2 linked regions of the Aliidongia dinghuensis genome follow. The protein of the gene in region 1 binds, or shares a complex with, the protein of each later gene. Links are inferred from orthologs where the notes say so. Each region holds a gene or a part of one and is shown in the gene's direction. Other genes may lie near its edges. The genes, in order: hfq and IEY58_RS15580.

What was found.
Region 2: the proteins of hfq (region 1) and IEY58_RS15580 are in contact, whole or in part, in a crystal structure (PDB 3VU3), measured with the Escherichia coli proteins. The link is inferred for Aliidongia dinghuensis from one-to-one orthologs.

What each region holds. Positions count from the first base shown.
Region 1 is NZ_BMJQ01000004.1:430,158-440,429, reverse strand. The notes cover bases 2,369-5,096. They hold hfq (RNA chaperone Hfq), read left to right. Parts: upstream 2,369-3,473; coding sequence 3,474-3,719; downstream 3,720-5,096. Other genes in these bases: IEY58_RS10315 (inositol monophosphatase family protein), read left to right, coding at 5,082-5,096; hflX (GTPase HflX), read left to right, coding at 3,734-5,044; IEY58_RS10330 (HAD family hydrolase), read left to right, coding at 2,609-3,280; dat (D-amino-acid transaminase), read left to right, coding at 2,369-2,594. Outside these bases: IEY58_RS10345 (sensor histidine kinase NtrY-like), read left to right, coding at 1-161; nitrogen assimilation response regulator NtrX, read left to right, coding at 151-1,557; more of dat, read left to right, coding at 1,710-2,368; more of IEY58_RS10315, read left to right, coding at 5,097-5,888; IEY58_RS10310 (NAD(P)-dependent oxidoreductase), read left to right, coding at 5,916-6,782; IEY58_RS10305 (TonB-dependent receptor), read left to right, coding at 6,870-9,170; IEY58_RS10300 (hypothetical protein), read right to left, coding at 9,237-9,713; IEY58_RS10295 (VOC family protein), read right to left, coding at 9,787-10,182; mazG (nucleoside triphosphate pyrophosphohydrolase), read right to left, coding at 10,172-10,272. UniProt on the Escherichia coli protein: RNA chaperone that binds small regulatory RNA (sRNAs) and mRNAs to facilitate mRNA translational regulation in response to envelope stress, environmental stress and changes in metabolite concentrations.
Region 2 is NZ_BMJQ01000007.1:319,426-329,841, forward strand. What follows is about bases 3,301-6,172. They hold IEY58_RS15580 (catalase), read left to right. Parts: upstream 3,301-3,940; coding sequence 3,941-5,404; downstream 5,405-6,172. Other genes in these bases: IEY58_RS15575 (NAD(P)/FAD-dependent oxidoreductase), read left to right, coding at 3,301-3,674; IEY58_RS15585 (ABC transporter substrate-binding protein), read left to right, coding at 5,591-6,172. In the rest of the region: IEY58_RS15555 (response regulator), read right to left, coding at 2-721; IEY58_RS15560 (sigma-70 family RNA polymerase sigma factor), read left to right, coding at 950-1,516; IEY58_RS15565 (anti-sigma factor family protein), read right to left, coding at 1,586-1,843; IEY58_RS15570 (CreA family protein), read left to right, coding at 2,041-2,544; more of IEY58_RS15575, read left to right, coding at 2,556-3,300; more of IEY58_RS15585, read left to right, coding at 6,173-6,691; IEY58_RS15590 (carboxypeptidase regulatory-like domain-containing protein), read left to right, coding at 6,809-7,474; IEY58_RS15595 (putative bifunctional diguanylate cyclase/phosphodiesterase), read left to right, coding at 7,499-9,901; IEY58_RS15600 (hypothetical protein), read left to right, coding at 9,898-10,416.

The sequences.
Region 1 (10,272 bases):
AGATCATGGAAGACCACGCGGGCGAATTGATACTAGACGATGGCTCGATCGGCGGTGCGGGGGTCAGCCTGGCCTTCCCCGGCGGCGCGGATCAAGCGGCCCATCGCCCCGACAGCGTGTCAGGCGTGATGAAACAGACGGAAGTGGTCCATGGCGCATGACATCCTGATCGTCGACGATGAAGCCGACATCCGGATGCTGCTCTCCGGCATCCTCGAGGACGAGGGCTATCAGACGCGCGAGGCGGCCGATTCGAAGGAAGCGCTGGCGCGCATCCGGGCCCGGCAGCCGAGCCTGGTCATCCTCGACATCTGGCTGCAGGGCAGCGAGCTCGACGGCATCGAGATCCTGAAGATCATCCGGCGCGAGGCGCCGCAGCTGCCGGTGCTGATGATCTCGGGTCACGGCACGATCGAGACCGCCGTCGCCGCCATCAAGATCGGCGCCTATGACTTCATCGAGAAGCCGTTCAAGTCGGACCGCCTGCTGCTGCTGGTCGAGCGTGCGATCGAGGCCGCCCGGCTCAAGCGCGACTACGAGGAGCTTAAGCTCAGGTCCGGCGCCGACGTCGAACTGGTCGGCGGCTCGAGCGTCATGAACCATCTGCGCCAGGCGATCGACAAGGTGGCGCCGACCGGCAGCCGCGTGCTGATCAGCGGTCCGGCCGGCTCGGGCAAGGAGGTTGCGGCCCGGCTGCTCCACGCGCGCTCGCGCCGCAGCAAGGGGCCGTTCGTCGTGCTGAATTGCGCGACCATGCGGCCGGAACGGCTCGAGATCGAGCTGTTCGGCACCGAGCCGGGCGCCGAAGGCCCGGACAGCCCGCGCAAGATCGGCACCTTCGAGCAGGCGCACGGCGGCACGCTCGTGCTCGACGAGGTCGCCGACATGCCGCTCGAGACCCAGGGCAAGATCGTTCGCGTCCTGCAGGACCAGGTGTTCGAGCGGGTCGGCGGCAACAACCGGGTCGAGGTCGACGTCCGCGTCGTCGCCTCGTCCAACCGCGACCTGCCGGCGGAGATCCTCGCCGGCCGCTTCCGCGAGGATCTGTTCTATCGCCTGTCGGTCGTGCCGATCAAAGTACCGCCGCTGCGCGAGCGGCGCGACGACATCCCGCAGCTGACCCGCTATTTCATGGCCCGCTCGGCCCAGAGCGCCGGCGTCAGTGCGCGCGAGCTCGGCGAGGACGCGATGGCGGCGCTTCAGGCCTATGAGTGGCCCGGCAACGTGCGCCAGCTGAAGAACGTGGTCGACTGGCTGCTGATCATGGCGCCCGGCGAGCCGAAGGACCCGATCCGGGCCGACATGCTGCCCGCCGAGATCGGCTCGATCGTGCCGACCGTGCTGAAATGGGAGAAGGGCGGCGAGATCATGAGCCTGCCGCTCCGCGATGCGCGCGAGGTGTTCGAGCGCGAATATCTCCTGGCCCAGGTCACGCGCTTCGGCGGCAACATCTCGCGCACGGCCGCCTTCATCGGCATGGAGCGTTCAGCGCTGCACCGCAAGCTCAAGTCGCTGGGCGTCCTCAACGGCGACCGCGGGCTCAAGGTCGCACCCTGACGGCTGCAGACTGACGGCCGCAGACTGACGGGGGCCGATCCGAGAATGGGGTCGGCGTTTCAGAAGATTGCGGTTGCAAAGGGTGCGCTTCACGACAGCGGGCCTGCCCCGCATACTGGTGCCTCGTCGCCACCAATCCGCCGAGGACCCCCATGTCGCGCTTCGCCTATGTCAACGGTCGCTTCGTTCGTTATGGCAGCGCGACCGTGCATATCGAGGACCGCGGCTATCAGTTCGCTGACGGTGTCTATGAGGTGATCGCGCTCGCCGGCGGCAAGTTCGTCGACCTCGACTTGCACTTGCAGCGTCTCGACCGGTCGCTCTCGGAGCTGCGCATCGAGCGGCCGATGAGCGACCGGGCGCTCACCTTCGTGCTGGACAATCTTGCCAAGCGAAATGGCATCCGCAACGGCAGCGTCTATCTGCAGATCACCCGCGGCGTGGCACCGCGCGACTTCGTCTTTCCACGGGACGCGGTGCCCCAGGTCGTCGCCGTCGCCCGGCGGGCGAAGCCGATAGCGCAGACCGCCATCGAGGACGGCGTCAAAGCCATCACCATTCCCGACATCCGCTGGGCGCGCTGCGACATCAAGTCGGTGGCGCTGCTGCCGGCGGCGCTCGGCAAGCAGGCGGCACGCGAGGCCGGCGCCTACGAGGCCTGGCAGTATGATCGCGACGGCTTCATCACCGAGGGCACGTCGAGCAACGCCTGGATCGTGACGCCCGACGGCGACCTCGTCACCCGGCCCGCAACGAACGCCATCCTGAACGGCATCACCCGCCTGGTGGTGATCGAGCTTGCCAAGGCGGCCGGCCTGCGCTTCGTCGAACGCCCGTTCTCGATCAAGGAGGCCCATGCCGCGCGCGAGGCCTTCGTCACCAGCACGACCTCCTTCGTCATGCCGATCACCCAGATCGACGAGACGCCGATCGGCAACGGCAAGCCGGGCTCGTTCACGCGCGAGCTGCGCGAGAAATACATGGCGCACATGGCGGAAATCGCCGGAGCGGCGGCCGGGACGTGGAAGTGGGCGTGAGCGGAGGTCCCGAAATGGGCAGGAGCATGGGCGTCGGACGCCCGTCCGCGCTGGTCTTCGACTGGGACAACACGCTGGTCGACAGCTGGGGCACGATCCACGCGGCGCTCAACACCATGTTCGTCCAGATGGGCCACGATCCCTGGACGCTGGAGGAGACGCGCCTCAAGGTCCGCAAATCCTTGCGCGACGCGTTTCCCGCGATGTTCGGCGACCGCTGGCAGCATGCACAGAAGCTCTATCTCGACGCGTTCGAGGCGCTGCATATCGAGCGTCTCACCCCCTTGCCCGGCGCCAAGCTGCTGATCGACGCGATGGCGGCGGAGGGCTACTACGTGGCGATCGCGTCGAACAAGACCGGGCGCTTGCTGCGGCGCGAGGTCGCGGCGCTCGGCTGGGAACGCTATTTCAGCAAGACCGTGGGTGCCGGCGATGCGGCGCGCGACAAGCCCGACCGGGCGCCGATCGACCTGGCGCTCGACGGCAGCGGCATTGCGGCCGGGCCCACGGTCTGGTTCGTGGGCGATACGGGAATCGACATCGCCTGTGCCCATAATGCCGGCTGCGTGCCGATTCTGGTGCATGGGCCGGAGGGTGGCCTCGCCGCAGAAGACGAGTTCGCCCATTTGAAGCCGGCCCGTCACTTCAGAGATTGCATGGCCCTTGCGCGCGAGATTTCGCAGTAGCGAACTTGCAACGGGCGGGACGCGTGTACAAATCCTGTCCCAAGACGAAGTCTGCCCGTCCGAGGTGCCATCGGCCCAGATGCCATCGGCGCGGAACGTGCAGGAACTTTTTTTGTCGGGCCCCATTGTCGGGAACCGGAAGGCCCGAGCTCCTCTCTGGAGCTCCAACAACTCGTAAGAAGGGAATTTCCCCATGTCGGAAAAGTCGCAGAATGTGCAGGACGTGTTCCTCAACTTCGTCCGGAAGAACAAGACGCCGGTGACCGTCTTCCTCGTCAACGGCGTCAAGCTCCAGGGCATCATCACCTGGTTCGACAATTTCTGCGTCCTGCTGCGCCGTGACGCCCATTCGCAGCTCGTCTACAAGCATGCGATCTCGACCGTCATGCCGGCGGCACCGGTGCAGCTGTTCGACGGCGACAAGGAAGGCGACGCCTGAGCGGCATGAGTTCTATGGGGCATGAAACCGAGGCCGGCGGATCCTCCACCGGCCGCGCACTCGTTGTATATCCACATCTGAAGCTAGCACCGTCGGAAAGCGCCGGCGCCGTGCGGGCGCCCGAAGGGCGGCTCGCCGAGGCGGTTGGGCTCGCCGAGGCGATCCAGCTCGACGTGGTCCACGCCGAGGTGGTGAAGCTCAACCAGCCGCGCCCGGCGACGCTCATCGGCAAGGGCAGCGTCGAAAAGCTGGCCGAGCTCGTCGAGGAGCTCGAGATCGGCATCGTCATCGTCGATGCGGCGGTGAGCCCGGTCCAGCAGCGCAACCTGGAACAGGCCTGGAAATGCAAGGTCATCGACCGGACCGGCCTGATCCTGGAGATCTTCGGCGCCCGCGCCCGCACCCATGAGGGCCGGCTGCAGGTCGAGCTCGCGGCCTTGACCTATCAGCGCTCGCGCCTGGTCCGGTCCTGGACCCACCTCGAACGGCAGCGCGGCGGCTTCGGCTTCCTCGGCGGCCCCGGCGAAAGCCAGCTCGAGATCGACCGGCGCCTGATCGGCGAGCGCATCACCAAGCTGAAGCGCGAGCTCGAAGACGTGAAGCGCACCCGTTCGCTGCACCGCCAGGCGCGGCGTCGGGTGCCCTATCCGATCGTGGCGCTGGTCGGCTACACCAACGCCGGCAAATCGACGCTCTTCAACCGGTTGACCCAGTCCGAGGTCTTCGCCAAGGACCTGCTGTTCGCGACGCTCGACCCGACGCTCCGGACCTTGAAGCTGCCGTCGGGCCGCAAGGCGATCCTGTCGGATACCGTCGGTTTCATCTCCGAGTTGCCGACCCATCTGGTCGCGGCCTTCCGCGCGACGCTCGAAGAGGTGCAGGAGGCGGACGTTGTCGTCCATGTGCGCGACGTGGCGCATCCCGATACCGAGGCGCAGCGCGAAGACGTCCATGGAGTGCTCAAGGACCTGGGCCTCGGCGAGGCGGTCGAGCGCGGTCTGGTCGAGGCGCTCAACAAGATCGACCTGCTGGACGGCGAGACGCGCCAGGCGATCGTCAACCGGGCCGGGCGCAATCATGACGCGGTGGCACTCTCAGCCGCGACGGGCGAGGGGTGCGACGCGTTGCGGCACCTGCTCGACACGCGCCTCATCGACGGTGTACGACCAGTCCCGCTCGACGTCGACCTGATGGACGGCGCCGGCATCGCCTGGCTTTATCGCCATGGCGAGGTGCTGGAACGGCATGACGACGATCATGTCGCCCATCTCGTCGTCAACATAAACCAGGCCGATCTCGACCGTTTCGCCGCCCGCGAACGCTGATCTCCCTCCGCCACCCGTCGCCGAAAGGTTCGGACGCATGCTGCCCGACACGACCAAGGTCTCGACCCTGCTGCGCGAGGCCGCGGCCGATCTGATCCTGCCCCGCTTCCAGCGCCTGGAGACGGGCGACATCCAGGCGAAGGCGCCGGGCGACCTGGTGACGATCGCGGATCTGGAGACGGAGCATCGCCTCACGCCGCAGCTCTGCGACCTGCTGCCGGGCTCGATCGTCGTCGGCGAAGAGGCGGCGTCCAAAGACCCGACCGTGCTCGAGCGGCTGTCGGGCGACACGCCCGTCTGGGTCATCGATCCGGTCGACGGCACGGCCAATTTCGCGGCCGGCATCCCGCTGTTCGCGGTCATGGTCTCGCTCATCCGCAGCGGCGAGGTGGTACAATCCTGGATCCTCGATCCGGTCAAGGATCATATGGCGGTTGCCGGGCGCGGCGAGGGGGCCTGGCTCGACGGCCAGCGCCTGCATGTGGCGGCGCCGGCGACGCCGGACCATATGAGCGGCTCGCTGACGCTGCGCTTCGGCAATCGCCAGCTCGTGCGCAAGATCGCCGGCCGGTCGAACCTGGTGGGCTCCGTGTTCAGCTTCCGTTGCGCCGGTCAGGAATATCTGGCGCTTGCGAGCGGCCGCGTCCATTTCGCGCTCTATCATCGGCTTCTGCCGTGGGACCATGCCGCCGGCTGGCTGCTGCACCGCGAGGCGGGCGGTTATTCGCGCCGGCTCGACCGCTCGGCCTATACGCCGCGCACCCACGACGGCGGCCTGCTCTTGACGCCGGACGAGGCCAGCTGGAATGCCTTGCACGAAGTGCTGATCGGCGGCGAGGAATAGTTTCGACCAAACGGGGAGGAGGGGACGATGAAGCTTGCATTCCTGGGCCTGGGCGTCATGGGCTATCCGATGGCGGGCCACCTGCAGCGCGCCGGCCATGCAGTGACCGTCTATAACCGCACCGCCGCCAAGGCCGCGGCCTGGGTCGCCGAGTACGGCGGGGCCTCGGGCGAGACGCCGGCCGCGGCTGCCAAGGGTGCCGAGATCGTCTTCGTCTGCGTCGGCAACGACCATGACCTGCGCGAGGTCGTGGCCGGGCCCGGCGGTGCTTTCTCCGGCATGGCGCCGGGTGCCATTCTCGCCGACCACACTACCGCGTCGGCCGACGTCGCGCGCGAGTTGGCGGCGCTCGCCGCCGAGAAGGGGATCGCCTTCCTCGACGCCCCGGTTTCGGGCGGCCAGGCCGGCGCCGTCAACGGCAAGCTCACCATCATGGTCGGCGGCGACGCCGCGGCCTTCGCCAAGGCCGAGCCGGTCATGGTCCACTACGGCCGCGCCGTGACGCTGATGGGGCCGGTCGGTGCCGGCCAGTTGACCAAGATGGTCAACCAGATCTGCATCGCCGGCCTGGTCCAGGCGCTGTCCGAGGGCATCAATTTCGCGCAATGCGCTGGGCTCGACCCGAACAAGGTCGTCGAGGTCATCTCCAAGGGGGCAGCACAGTCCTGGCAGATGGAGAACCGCGCCGCGACCATGGCCGAAGGCAAGTTCGACTTCGGCTTTGCCGTCGACTGGATGCGCAAGGATCTGGCGATCTGCCTCGAAGAGGCCAAGCGCAACAAGGCGGCGCTCCCGGTCACGGCACTCGTCGACCAGTTCTACGGCCGCGTCCAAGCCCGCGGCGGCAACCGCTGGGATACCTCCAGCCTGATCGACCTGCTCGCCCGACCCTGACGAGAACTCCCCGTCCATCCCAGTCACGCAAGTGGAACGAAGATTGCACTTGCGTGACAAGGGGTTGTTCATCGGACGGGGGGATGAATGGGGCAGCGAGCCGGGTTCTTGTGCGGCGCCGGTTGCGGCGCGCTTCTGCTGGCGCCGCTGGCAGCGCTCGCCGACGGGGCGTCCAGCACCGAAGTCATCACGGTCACGGCGCAGAAGCGCGCGGAAGACGTCAAGGAAGTCCCGCTCAATATCTCGGTTCTGAGCGGCACGCAGCTCCAGGAACAGCACATCAACGACATCACGGATCTCTCCCGTGAGGTGCCGGGACTGTCCTTCTCGAACGAGGGCGGCACGGGGCTCAGCAAGATCGAGCTCAGGGGCATCAGCTCGGACGCAGGCTCGCCCACGGTCGGCATCTATCTGGACGAAGTGCCGATCACGATGCGCAACCTGCTCAATACCGGGGCAACCGAGCCGCAATTCTTCGACCTCGACCGGATCGAGGTACTGCGCGGCCCACAGGGCACGCTCTACGGCTCGAGCTCCATGGGCGGCACGATCCGCTTCATCAGCAAACAGCCGGACCTCGACGATTTCGGCGGCAGCGTCTATTCCGAGCTGTCCAGCACCAAGCACGGCGGCCTCAACTACGAGGAAAGCGGTGTCTTGAACGTGCCGATCGTCAAGGGCATGGCCGCGCTGCGCCTGGGCGTCGATTTCCTCGACAACAGCGGCTACATCGACCAGCTGTCGACCACGGGCCAGCTGCTCGACCACGACATCAACGACGAGAAGACCGGCGTGGTGCGCGCGACCCTGAAGGCGCGCATCGGCGACGACCTCACGATCACGCCCGCCGTGTTCTTCCAGCGGCTCAGGGTCGACGACACCTCGGTCTATGACCTGAGCCTGCCGTCGCTCTCGACCGCGAAGCTGGTCGCCGAGCGCGGTCGCGACACGCTGTTCGTGCCCAGCATCACTGCCGACTACGACCTGCACTGGGCCGACCTCACCTCGGTCTCAAGCTATTTCTGGCGCCAGTTCAATCGCGTGCAGGACGGCACCTATTACAACAGCGTGCTGCTCGCCAACACGCTGGCATCCGACCCAGCGACGGTCGCCGCCTTCCCGAACGTCAACCCGGCGTCGATCGGCGGCCTGCCGTCGCCCGCCTATATCTACCCGACCACGCGGCAATATTCGGAGGAGCTGCGGCTCGCCTCGAAATCGAGCGCCGACACCGGCCGGCCCTATACCTGGATCGGCGGGCTCTATTTCTCGGACCAGCACGTCCATCTGTCGGACCAGGAATACATCACCGGCGTCGGTGCGGCGCTGCAGCAGCTCTACGGCACGACGCCGGACAATATCCCGGTCATCTCCAACCCGCTCACGGGCGATCTCGTCTATTCGAACACGGACCGCTACGACGAGCGGCAATACGCCGTATTCGGCGAGTTCACCTATATCCCGTGGGAGACCGTGCACCTGACAGCGGGCCTCCGCTATAACTTCGCCCGCGAATCGCTCGGCGGCACCGGCGGCGGCTATTACAACGCCGACGCGGCGCCCCAGTTCGGCTTCAACGAGCGCAGCTATGCCGCGACGCCGAAGTTCGCGGCGACCTGGGACGTGACCGAGGCCCAGACGCTCTATGCCAATGCCAGCAAGGGGTTCCGGCTCGGCGCGCCCAATCAGCCGATCCCGCAGTTCGAATGCTCGGCCGACTTCCAGAACCTCGGCGTCAAGGGCGCGCCGGAGAAATACAACGCCGACTCGCTCTGGAGCTACGAGCTTGGCGACAAGGCGCGCTTCTGGGGCAATCGCGTCTCGGTCGACGCCGCGGTCTACTACATCACCTGGAAGAACGTGCAGCAGCACATCTATCTGCCGATCTGCGGCTTCGACTACACGACGAACGCCGGCAATGCCGAGAGCTACGGCACGGAACTCTCGATCCGCGCGCGCGTGACGCCGGCCCTGACGCTGACCGCGTCCGCCGACTACACGCACTCGACCCTGACCCAAGCCGATCCGGGCCTGGGCGCCGCGGTCGGCGACAAGCTGCTGGGCACGCCCGATTGGACCGCTGCGTTCGGCGCCGACTACACGACCGAAGTCGCCAACGGCGTCGACGGCTTCGTCCGTGCCGATTGGGAATGGACGGGCCCGAGCCACGGTGCGTTCCAGAACACCGACCCGGACTATGGCCGGCCGGTCTACAACGTACTGAACGCGAGCGTCGGTGCCGATTTCGGCAGCCTGGTCGTCTCGCTGTTCGTGAAGAACCTGCTCGACCAGAACAAGACGATCCAGCGGCCGTCGCTGCTCTCGGTCAACGAGGGCTACACAGTCCGGCCACTGACGGTCGGCTTGTCGGTGTCGAAGGACTTCTGACGGCCGGGACGTGATCATGCACCGTCGCCGCAGGAGCCCGCTGCCGGCTTGCAGCGGGCTCCTGGGTCACTTGTCGGACGTGGTCGCCTTGCTGTTGAGATCCCGCAGGCGATAAAGCTCCTTGATGTCGATCATGAAGTACCCGGCCCGATGTTCGGCGCTGAGCCACAGGCGGCAGCACGGGCAGGGTTTCAGGTAGACGTCATATTCTTCGCCGGCGTCGCGCCAGTACGTCGAAACCCGGCTCTCGCGTGTCTGGCTGATGAAGATCTGGTTGATCTCGGCACCGAGCTTGAGCAGCTGGTAGACAGCATCGGGCTCGGCACAGCCGAACGGATCACGGCTTTTGCCGTCCTTTCCCTCGATGCCGAGGCGCGCGATGTAGTCGAGCGCCCCGATGAAGGCCTTCGCATCCTCATTGCTGCCGAGGCCCAGGAGATCTTTCCGAGTCTCCTTGCCGCTCCGGCTATCGGCGTTGACCGCGACGAGGCTGTTCTGATGCCACGCGGGCCCCTTGTAGTACCAGCCTGAACATTTCGCCATGATCGCCTCCCGCTATACGGGTTTGTGACGATCGAACTCTATTTCGAACTGTATCGTGGCTCTGTGAGGGAGATCACAAGCTCGACCGGCGCTCGGCGAAGGCGAGGCAATAGCCGTTTGGATCGGCAATGCCGAACTCGTAGAGTCCATAGGGCATCAATTCGGGGCCCCAAAGAAACGCGACCTTGTCCCGCCATTCCTCAGCGAGCGCGTCGACGCTTTCGGGGAACGCGTAGATTGTGCCGGACAGGGCAGGATCGGTGGCCGTCCCGATTGGCTCGTCGAAGAAGAACAGGGCGATGCCGTCGCGCTCTACCCGCAGCCGATGTGCGGGACGACGATCACCGTCCGGCCATTCGATCGAGAAGCCCAGTCGGCCGTAGAACGCGGCTGTCTCTGAGAGGTCGCGAGCAAGGAGGGCCGGGACGACCCGGGGCCCACGGCCGAAGGTCACCGTTTCAGCCCTCATTCGCCTTGACGCGGTTCCAGAGCGCGTCCTGCTCGTCGAGCGGCAGGCTGTCGAACGGACGCCCTTCGGCGGTGGCCAGCGCTTCCATCG
Region 2 (10,416 bases), on another replicon or contig:
CTCAGGCCGCGTCGACCGCCGCGGTGAAGATATAGCCGGAACCGCGCACCGTCTTGATCAGACTCGGGTTCTGCGGATCGTCCTCGAGCTTCTTGCGCAGGCGTCCGACCTGGACGTCGATCGTGCGGTCGAACGGTCCCGAGGCCCGGTTGCGGGCGAGATCCAGAAGCCGGTCGCGCGACAGCACCTGGTTGGCATTGCCCACGAAGGCGGCCAGCAGGTCGAATTCCCCCGTCGTGAGGCGCACTTCCTCGCCCGACGGCGCGATGAGCTCGCGTGAGGTGAGGTCGAGCTTCCAGCCATTGAAGGTGGCGGCCTGGGGCTGGACCTTGGTCGACTCGTGCCGGGCCGACGCGCGGCGCAGCACGCTTTTGACGCGCGCCAGCAGCTCGCGCAGGTGGAACGGCTTCGGCAGGTAGTCGTCGGCGCCCATCTCGAGCCCGATGATCCGGTCAACCGTCTCGCCCCGGCCGGTCAGGATGATGATGCCGATATCCGATTCGGCGCGGAGCTGGCGCGCGAGCGACAGGCCGTCGTCGCCCGGCAGCATGATGTCGAGCAGAACGAGGTCGACCTCGTATTGCTGCATGACGCGCCGCATCGACTGGCCGTCGCTGGCCGTCGAGACGCGATAGCCCTCGCCCGTCAGATAGTCGTAAACCAGCTCGCAGATCTCCGGCTGATCGTCGACGATGATGATATGGTCCGCCGTTTTCCCCACCTCAATCGGCTCCCAGTCGATCTCTGCCCTGCCTGCCAGCCACCCTTAAGCCTCTGGGATCGAAAGCTTCCGCCCCGAGTGTAAACCGACCTTACCCGTTGTTACAATTCCTTACCGGATCAGCCTTCGGATGACATTAAGCGATTACATGCTGTCCCTAGATTTCTGATGCGCACTGTTGGCAGCGCTCGTTGCTGCGGTGCAAAGGAAGAAGTGAGGAGATTGAGCATGTCCGACATTTTCAATCGGATCGAGCAGGAAATCCCGCGGCTCCGCCGATATGCCCGCGCTCTCACTCGTGATCCATCGGCGGCCGACGACCTCGTCCAGGATTGCCTTGCCCGCGCGCTCGCCAAATCTCACCTGTGGCAGGAAGGGACCGATCTCCGGGCCTGGCTGTTCACCATTCTCCACAATCAGTATGTCAATACTGTGCGCCGGTCGGTCCGCGAGGGCACGGTCGTCGAAGTGAGCGATACCGAGCCGACGCTGGTGGCGCCGGCGGTGCAGACCAAGCGCCTCGAGCTCCGCGATCTGGAGCGGGCGCTCGCCCGGCTGCCGAGCGAGCAGCGCCAGGTGCTGCTGCTGGTCGGCATGGAAGGCCTGCGCTACGAGGAAGTGGCCGAGATCCTGAACGTGCCGGTTGGCACCGTCCGCTCCCGCCTGTCGCGCGGTCGCGATGCGCTGCGTGCGCTGATGGGCGAAACGGACGAAGAGCGGCCGGAGCGTAAACCGGAACCGACACCGCGCCGGGTGCGCCGTTCGGAAGACGATCTCGCGTTCAGCGCTGCTTGATCGAATGGCCCCGCACCAGGCGGGGCCTCACTTTTGACGGTCTAGCGGCCGTCCGTCCCCAAGCGATCGTCAACGGCCGCGTGTCTCCTCCCGGCGCGCGGCCGCGACCATCTCGGCCATGGCGGCCGGCACCGGCTCGTCCAGCACTTCGGCATTGAGCCGCCGCAATTCGGCATTCTGCTTCTGATAGGCTGCGACACGGGCGCGGGCTTCGGCATCCTGTTCGAGCGCGGCCGCGACCCGGCTTGCGGCGCGCGGCGGCAACATCTCGTCGACATACGCGTGCAAGTCGTCGCTGCTGACGAACAGGCGAGAAATGGTCGCCATATTTCTCAACTCCGAATACGCTTGTCGGTCTGGCGTCGGTTAGTCCGCGTCGATCGATTGGATTTGATACATATGGTTTGTCAACGGAGCAATCCCCGCCGAGTTCCGGACGGCCTCCTGTGCCGGGCGCAAGACAGCGCTGCAGCCGCCGGTTATGCTCCCCATCGCGTGAGTTCGAGGACCTGAGGGAACGGCTAATGCGGGGAATGCTGGTGGCGGCGGCGATCGCCGGTGCAATGTCGATGGGGGCGCTCTCGGTGTCGGTGGGGACCGCACGCGCCGATGAGGTCGGCGGCTTCAAGAACGACTGGACCGGCAATCGGATCGTCGTCGAGGCGATCGCCGATCCCAAGGTGCAGGGCATCACTTGCCATCTCACCCACTTCGACCGCAGCGTCATCGACCGGCTGCGCAAGGGCAATTGGTTCGAGGATCCGTCCAATTCCTCGATCGCCTGTCGCCAGACGGGCGCCATCGTGATCGGCGACATCAAGGCCGATGAGGCCGGCGAGGAAGTGTTCTCCGAACGGGCGAGCCTGGTGTTCAAGTCGATCGCGGTGCGCCGGATCTACGACAAGAAGAACGATACGCTGATATATGTCGCCTATTCCCGCCAGGTGCAGGACGCCAGCGCCAAGATGAGCGTCACGACCGTGCCGCTCTACGGCACCAACGCCACCTGGACCGGCCGCCACCCATGAGCGAGGGGGCCATGACCGAACGCGTCGATGCCGTCGTCGCCGGTGCCGGCGTGGTCGGTCTCGCGGTCGCCCGGGCGCTGGCGCTTGCCGGCCGCGAGGTCCTGGTGCTCGAGGCGGCCGATGCCATCGGCACGGAGACCTCGTCGCGCAACAGCGAGGTCGTGCATGCCGGCATCTATTACCCGAAGGACAGTCTCAAGGCGCGGCTCTGCGTCGAGGGGCGGCGCCGGCTCTACGACTATTGCGCCTCCCACGGCGTGCCGGCGAGCCGACTCGGCAAGCTGATCGTCGCGACCAGCGAGAGCGAGGCCCGGGCGCTCGACGGCATCGCGGCCAAGGCCTGGGCGAACGGCGTCGAGGATCTGCGGCCGATCTCGGCCAAGGAGGCCCAGGCGCTCGAGCCGGCGCTCGCCTGCACCGGCGCGCTGCTGTCGCCCTCGACCGGCATCGTCGACAGTCATCGGCTGATGCTCGCCTATCAGGGCGATGCCGAGGCCGCGGGCGCCGTCGTCGCCTTTCATGCGCCGATCGTCGGTGGCCGACCGACGGGCGACGGCTGGTCGCTCGATGTCGGCGGGGCGGAGCCGATGCGGCTCGAGTGCGGCCTGCTGGTCAATGCCGCGGGTCTCGGCGCGGTGGCGCTTGCCCGGCGGCTCGAAGGCCTGCCCGAGGCTGCGATCCCGACCGCCTATCTGTGCAAGGGCTCCTACTACAGCCTCGCCGGCCGCTCGCCGTTCCGGCATCTGATCTATCCGGTGCCGGAGCATGCCGGCCTCGGCGTCCACCTGACGCTCGACCTCGCCGGCCAGGCTCGGTTCGGCCCCGACACGGAATGGGTCGACCAGATCGACTATACGGTCCACATCGCGCGCGCAGAGGGCTTCTATGCCGCGATCCGCCGTTACTGGCCGGACCTGCCCGACGGCGCGCTCCAGCCGGGCTATGCCGGCATGCGGCCCAAGATCAGCGGCCCGCACGAGCCGGCGGCCGATTTCCGCATCGATGGGCCGGCGACCCACGGGCTGCCGGGCCTCGTCAATCTGTTTGGCATCGAGTCGCCCGGCCTGACCGCGTCGCTCGCGATCGCCGACCATGTCGTGGCAGTGGCGGAGGGAAGCGTCCGAACCTAGGCGCTCCCCTTAAGTCCGCAATTCCGCAGATTTCTTTCCGCACCTCTCTTCCAGACCGTCCGCTTGCGCCGCGCGAAACCCGCTTTATCTGCACGAAGCGCGGAGCCGGTCTCGATTGTGCGGTAGTTGATAGATTTCTTCGATCGACCTGAGTGGATCAATCGATTTCATCTCGCGCCGCGCCAACGATAACGTCCGGTTCCAGAGCCCGTGCGGCATCTCCTGCGCGAGGCCGAACCATCCCCGTGAGCTTCGAGGAAACACCCATGACCCAGCACGACAGCGGACGGAAGTTGACCCATGCGACGGGAGCACCCGTCGTCGACAATCTCAACATCCAGACGGCGGGGCCGCACGGCCCGGCGCTGCTGCAGGATATCTGGCTGATCGAGAAGCTGGCCCACTTCGACCGCGAGGTGATCCCGGAGCGGCGCATGCATGCCAAGGGCTCGGGCGCCTACGGCACCTTCACCGTCACCCACGACATCACGAAATACACCAAGGCCAAGATCTTCTCGGAGATCGGCAAAGCGACGCCGACGTTCCTGCGCTTCTCGACCGTGGCCGGCGAGCGCGGTGCCGCCGATGCCGAGCGCGACATCCGTGGCTTCGCGGTCAAGTTCTATACCGAGGAAGGCAACTGGGACGTCGTCGGCAACAACACGCCGGTCTTCTTCTTCCGCGACCCGCTGCGCTTCCCCGACCTGAACCATGCGGTGAAGCGCGATCCGCGCACCGGCATGCGCAGCGCCAACAACAACTGGGACTTCTGGACACTCCTGCCCGAGGCGCTGCACCAGGTGACCTATGTCATGGGTGAGCGGGGCATCCCGAAGAGCTACCGCCACATGAACGGCTACGGCAGCCATACCTACTCGTTCATCAACGCGGCCAATGAGCGGGTCTGGGTCAAGTTCCACTTCCGCACCCAGCAGGGCGTCGTCGGCCTGACCGATGCCGAGGCCGAGGCGATCGTCGGCAAGGATCGCGAGAGCCACCAGCGCGACCTGTTCTACAGCATCGAGAACGGCGATTTCCCGCGCTGGAAGCTGTTCATCCAGGTCATGACGGAAGCTGAGGCGGCGAGCCATCCCCATAACCCGTTCGACCTCACCAAGACCTGGCCCCGGGCCGAGTTCCCGCTGATCGAGGTCGGCGTGCTCGAGCTCAACCGCAATCCGGAGAATGTCTTCGCCGAGGTGGAGCAGGCGGCGTTCTCGCCGGCGAACGTGGTGCCGGGCATCGGCTTCTCGCCGGACAAGATGCTGCAGGCGCGGCTCTTCTCCTATGGCGATGCGCAGCGCTACCGGCTCGGCGTCAACTTCAACCACATTCCGGTCAACGCGCCGAAGTGCCCGTTCCACAGCTATCACCGCGACGGGGCGATGCGGACCGACGGCAATGCCGGCGGCACGCTGCACTACTACCCGAACAGCTACGGCGAATGGACCGACCGGCCGGAAATGGCGGAGCCGCCGCTGCCGATCGATGGGCCGGCCAAGGCCTGGGACCATCGGGTCGACGACGATCATTACGAGCAGCCGGGCAAGCTGTTCCGCCTGCTGACGCCGGCGCAGCAGCAGGTGCTGTTCGAGAACACGGCCCGCGGCATGGGCGATGCGGCGGAGCACATCAAGCTCCGGCACATCGCGAACTGCGCCAAGGCCGACCCGGCCTACGGCGCCGGCGTCGCCAAGGCTCTCGGGCTCACGGTTCCGAACGAGCGCTGATCGGCCTTGGCCGAGGCCCGCGCCGCTTTCCCCTCAAGGGGGCGGCGCGGGCCGACGCCTCAGGAGCGCCCAAGAGGCAAAACTTAACGATTCCGTGGGAATCCGGTCGCATATTCCGGCTTGGATGACCTCTGCTCGCTGCCGTATGTTCCCGAGCGGGGGCGGGTTTCACGGTACCGGTGGGGGATGGACCTTTCGCGACAGCAATTTCTGACGGGCGCGCTCGCCAGCGTCGGGAGCTTGCTGCTGCCGCGGATCGGCCGGTCCGCGACGCTCAGCCCGATGCGAGCGCTCTTCGTCAATCCCGGCCGCTCCAACGAGGATTTCTGGGTCAGCGTCAGCGCGGTCATGCGCGCGGCCGCGGCCGATCTCGACATCCATCTCGACGTCGTCTACGGCGAGCGCTCGGTGCTCTATACCGAGCAGGTCGCCTTCGAACGCATCGCCGCCGCCGAACCCGGTGACTATCTGCTGGTCGGCAACGAGCAGCACAGCGCCGGCCCGATCCTCGAGGCCGGCCTCGCGCGCGGCCTCAAATGCCTGATCGTGTTCAACGGCTTCGTCGGCGAGGAGGCCGAGCGCTACGGCCGTCCGCGCGAGAAGACGCCGAATTTCCTCGGCGAGCTGCTGGCCGACAATGTCGCGGCGGGTGCGGCGATCGCGCAGGGCCTCGTGGCGGCGGCGCGCCGTGCCGGGGCGCCGCTCAGGCTCGTCGGCATCAATGGCAACACCGAGACGCCGGCCGCTGCGGATCGGGAGGTTGGCCTGCGCCGGACCGTCGCCGGCACCGAGGGCCTGCACTGCGCACAGGTGCTGACCTCGGACTGGACGCGCGAAGAGGGGCGGCAGCGGGCGCTGGGCCTGCTCGACCGCTATCCCGACACGACCATCATGTGGTGCGCCAACGACCCGATTGCGCTCGGCGCGATCGACGCGGCCGTCCAGCGGGGGCGCCAGCCGGGCAAGGACATCTTCATCGGTGGGCTCAACTGGTCGACCGAGGCGATCTCGGCCATCCGCAACGGACTCCTGGAGCTCACGGTCGGGGGCCATTTCCTGCTGGGCGGCTGGGCGCTCGTGCTGCTGCGCGACTACCACGAGGGCGTCGATTTCGCACCGCTGACGCAATCAACCCCGTTCGGCACGCTCGATCGCGCCAACCTCGACAATTGGCTCCGGCGCTTCAAGGGCGCGGACTGGTCGGCGATCCGGTTCCGGCGGTTTTCCCACTATCTGACCGGGGCGCGCGGCCCCTATGACTTCTCTCTGCCGACCGTGCTCGGCTAACGACGATCGAGGCCGGGAATGGGGCGGACTGAGACAATTGAAAGATGGGAAGGGCTTCGACTGCCGTGCGCGATGGTTGTAGAGTGATGAGGTCCCGTCGCGATGGATGATGGCTGGATGAACAAGGATTTTGGCCCGGTTTTCCTCGGCTTGCTGATCCTGGCGCTCATGCTGGCCGCATCGCCGGCATCGGCGGCGCGGGTGCTGGCACGCATTGCCGACGACCATGGCAAGCCGGTCGCCGACGCGGTCGTGAGCCTCGTGCCGAAGGACGGGGCGGCACTCCCCGAGACGCCGGCGCCTCCGGCGCTCGTGTCGACGATCATCGACCAGCGCGACGAGACCTTCGTGCCCTATGTCGTGGCCGTCGAGAAGGGCGGCACCGTCGTCTTCCGCAACAGCGACAAGACCCAGCACCACGTCTATTCCTTCTCCCCGGTCAAGCAGTTCGAATTCATGCTGAGCCCGGGCGAGAGCTCGGCGCCCGTCGTCTTCGATACGGTGGGCATCGCCGCGATCGGCTGCAACATCCACGATTTCATGACCGCCTTCGTCTATGTCGCCGATACGCCGTTCGTGGCGCAGAGCGACCACGACGGCCGGGCCGAGATCGCCGACCTGCCGCCCGGCACCTATAGCGTACGGATCTGGCATCCGCTGGTGCGGCCGTCGGCCAAGCCGCCGGTTCAGACGCTCACCGTCGCCGCGGCAGGCGCGGAACTGTCGGCGACGCTGGCGCTGGTGGCACCGCCGCGCCGCGACCTCGAACACGGGCTTTACTGAGCCATGGCCAGGATTGGGCGCCGCATGGGCTTTCGCCGCCGACTGACCGTCTTTCTCATGACGACCCTGGTGCTGGTCCAGGCGCTGACGGCGGCCGCGGTCTACAGCTTCACCCGCTCGACCCTGGTCGAGCAGGGCAAGGCGCAGCTGGCCGACGCCGCGGGCCTGTTCGTCCGCCAGCTGGACGAGATCGGCGTCCAGGTCTCCGCCGACGTCCAGGTGCTGGCGCTCGATTTCGCGCTGCGCCAGGCGATCGCCCAGCGCGAGCTTCCGACCGTGCTGTCGGCGCTGCGCAACCATGGCCGCCGGGTCGGCGCCGCGCGCGTGATGCAGGTCGGGCTCGACGGCATGATCGATGTCGACACCGCCGACCCCGAGGGGCATGCGCCCACCAGGCTCTTTGCCTTTCCCGAGTTGATCGACGCCGCTGCGGTCAATGGCCGCGGCGCCTCGGTGGTGGCGATCGACGGGCTTGCTTCCTGGCTGGTCGTCGTGCCGGTGAAGGCCCCGGTGCCGATCGCCTATATCGCGGTCTACCTGCCGCTCGACGACGCGCTCCTGGGCAAGCTGCAGAAGCTCGCGGCGCTGCCCAAGGCCATCGAGCTGGCGTTCGACGACCATGGTGCCTGGCATCCGGTCGCCGGCACGGCGGCGGGCCTCTTGGCCGATCTGCCGAAGCCGGGCGCCGTGCTCGCGGGCACAACAGGCCCCGACACCTCCACCCCCGACACCTCCACCCCCGACACCTCCACCAACGTGCTGCAGCAGAAGGACGAGCTGGTGCTGGCCGTCCCGCTCGCCACCCCGGCCGACAGCACGCGGGTCGTGGCGGTGCTGGGCTATTCGATCGACGAGGCGCTGCAGCAGTACCGGCTGCTCATGTTCGTGATCGTCGTGCTGCTGGCGCTCGGCCTGGTCGTGGCGCTCGCCGGCGCCATGCTGATCGCCCGCGGTGTCGCGCGGCCGGTCGAGGAGCTCGCCGCTGCCACGCGGCGTATCGAAAGCGGCGACTACAGCCCGCCGCCGCTCCTGCCCCAGGAGGATGAGATCGGGCAGCTGAGCCAGGCGCTCGGCAGCATGGCCCTCGCGATCAGCGAGCGCGAGGAGCGTATCCGCTACCAGGCCTCGCATGATCCGGTGACCGGGCTCCTCAACCGGGCGGCGTTCGAAGTCGCGATGGCGCCGTTCCTGGCGCCGGCCCATGTCCGGGGGGCGCTCTTGAGCGTCGGCCTCGCCCGGCACCAGCAGATTGTCAACACGGTGGGCCGCGAGATCGCCGACCGGGTGCTGAGGGATGCGGGTGCCCGGCTTTCGAACCTGCTCGCGGCGGCCGGGCGCGATGTGCCGCTGGGCGTCGTCGGCGACCGGTCCTTCGCCCTGTTCATGCCCGGGCTCGATGCCGAGGGCGCCCATCAATGGGCCGAGCGGATCGCCCAGCATTTCGACCGGCCGTACCTCGAGGGCGACCTCACGATCGACAGCGCCGCCGCGGTCGGCATCGCGCTCGCGCCGATCCACGGCGCCACCGACTCCGAGCTGCTGCTGCACGGCGACGTGGCGCTGCTCTCCGCGCTCGGCTCGGAAAATCACGTCGCGATCTATGATCCGGCGACCGATCCGCACCGGCCGGAGCACCTGTCGCTGATGAGCGACCTGCGCGAGGCGCTCGACCAGAACGCGCTGCAGCTGTTCTACCAGCCGAAGCTCGACCTGGCGGTCGGCCGGATCTCAGGCGCCGAGGCGCTGATCCGCTGGCGCCATCCCAAGCGCGGCTTCGTGCCGCCTGATGCCTTCATCACGCTCGCCGAGGAAACCGGTAACATCCAGCGCCTGACCCGCTGGGTGCTCGAAGCCGGCATCGGCCAGGTCGCGGCCTGGCGCAAGATGGGCCTGGCGCTCCGGCTCTCGATCAACCTGTCGGTCCGTGACCTGGCCGACGAGAGCCTGCCGGAACGGATCGGCGCGCTCATGGCCGCCTACGACGTGCCGGCCGACTATCTGGTGCTCGAGGTGACCGAGAGCGCCATCATGGGTAAGCCCGATGCGGCGATCGCCGTGTTGCGCCGGCTCGCGAACCAGGGCATCGCGCTTTCGGTCGACGATTTCGGCGTCGGGCAGTCCTCGCTCAACTACCTGCGCCGGCTGCCGGTGAGTGAGCTCAAGATCGACAAGAGCTTCGTCTTGAAGCTGGCCGAAACGCCGGACGACCGCACCATCGTGCAGTCCGTGGTCGAGCTCGGCCATCGCCTCGGCTACAGTGTCACGGCCGAGGGCATCGAGGACGAGGCGAGCCTGGCGCTTCTCAGCAATTACGGCTGCGACTATGGCCAGGGCTACCATATCGGCAAGCCGATGCCGGCCGAGGTGTTCAACCGCTTCCTGAGCGACGCCCGCTGGCGCGGCAAGCGCCTGCAGGAGGCTTCGTGACGCCTGCCCGGCGCACGGTCGGTCTCATCCTTTTCCTGGCGGTCGCCAGCATCGGCCGCGCCTTGGCCTTCGAACTCGGTGACGAGCTGCACCTGGATGGCTTCGTCGACGGCCGGCTCATCGAGCCGGGCAGCGAGAAGAGCTGGATCAAGGGCGGCTTCGGCAAGCTGCGCTACGGCAGCGGCGGGTTCGAGGCGAATGCCGGCGGTATCGTCCTGGTGCCCTGGGCCCAGATCACGCCGGCGCTGATCGGCGTCGTTGACCTGCGCTACGACCCGGGCCAGCGCGACATCTTCGGCGTCGACGAGGCCTATCTGCGCTATCGCCCGGTCTCGACCACGCCCTGGCGCTGGTCGGTCAAGGCCGGCGCCTTCTTCCCGCCGATCTCGCTCGAAAACGACGCCGTCGGCTGGACCAGCCCCTGGACGATCACGCCGTCGGCCATCAACAGCTGGGTCGGCGAAGAGCTGCGTACGATCGGCGTCGAGCCGCGGCTCGAATGGCGCGGCGAGGCG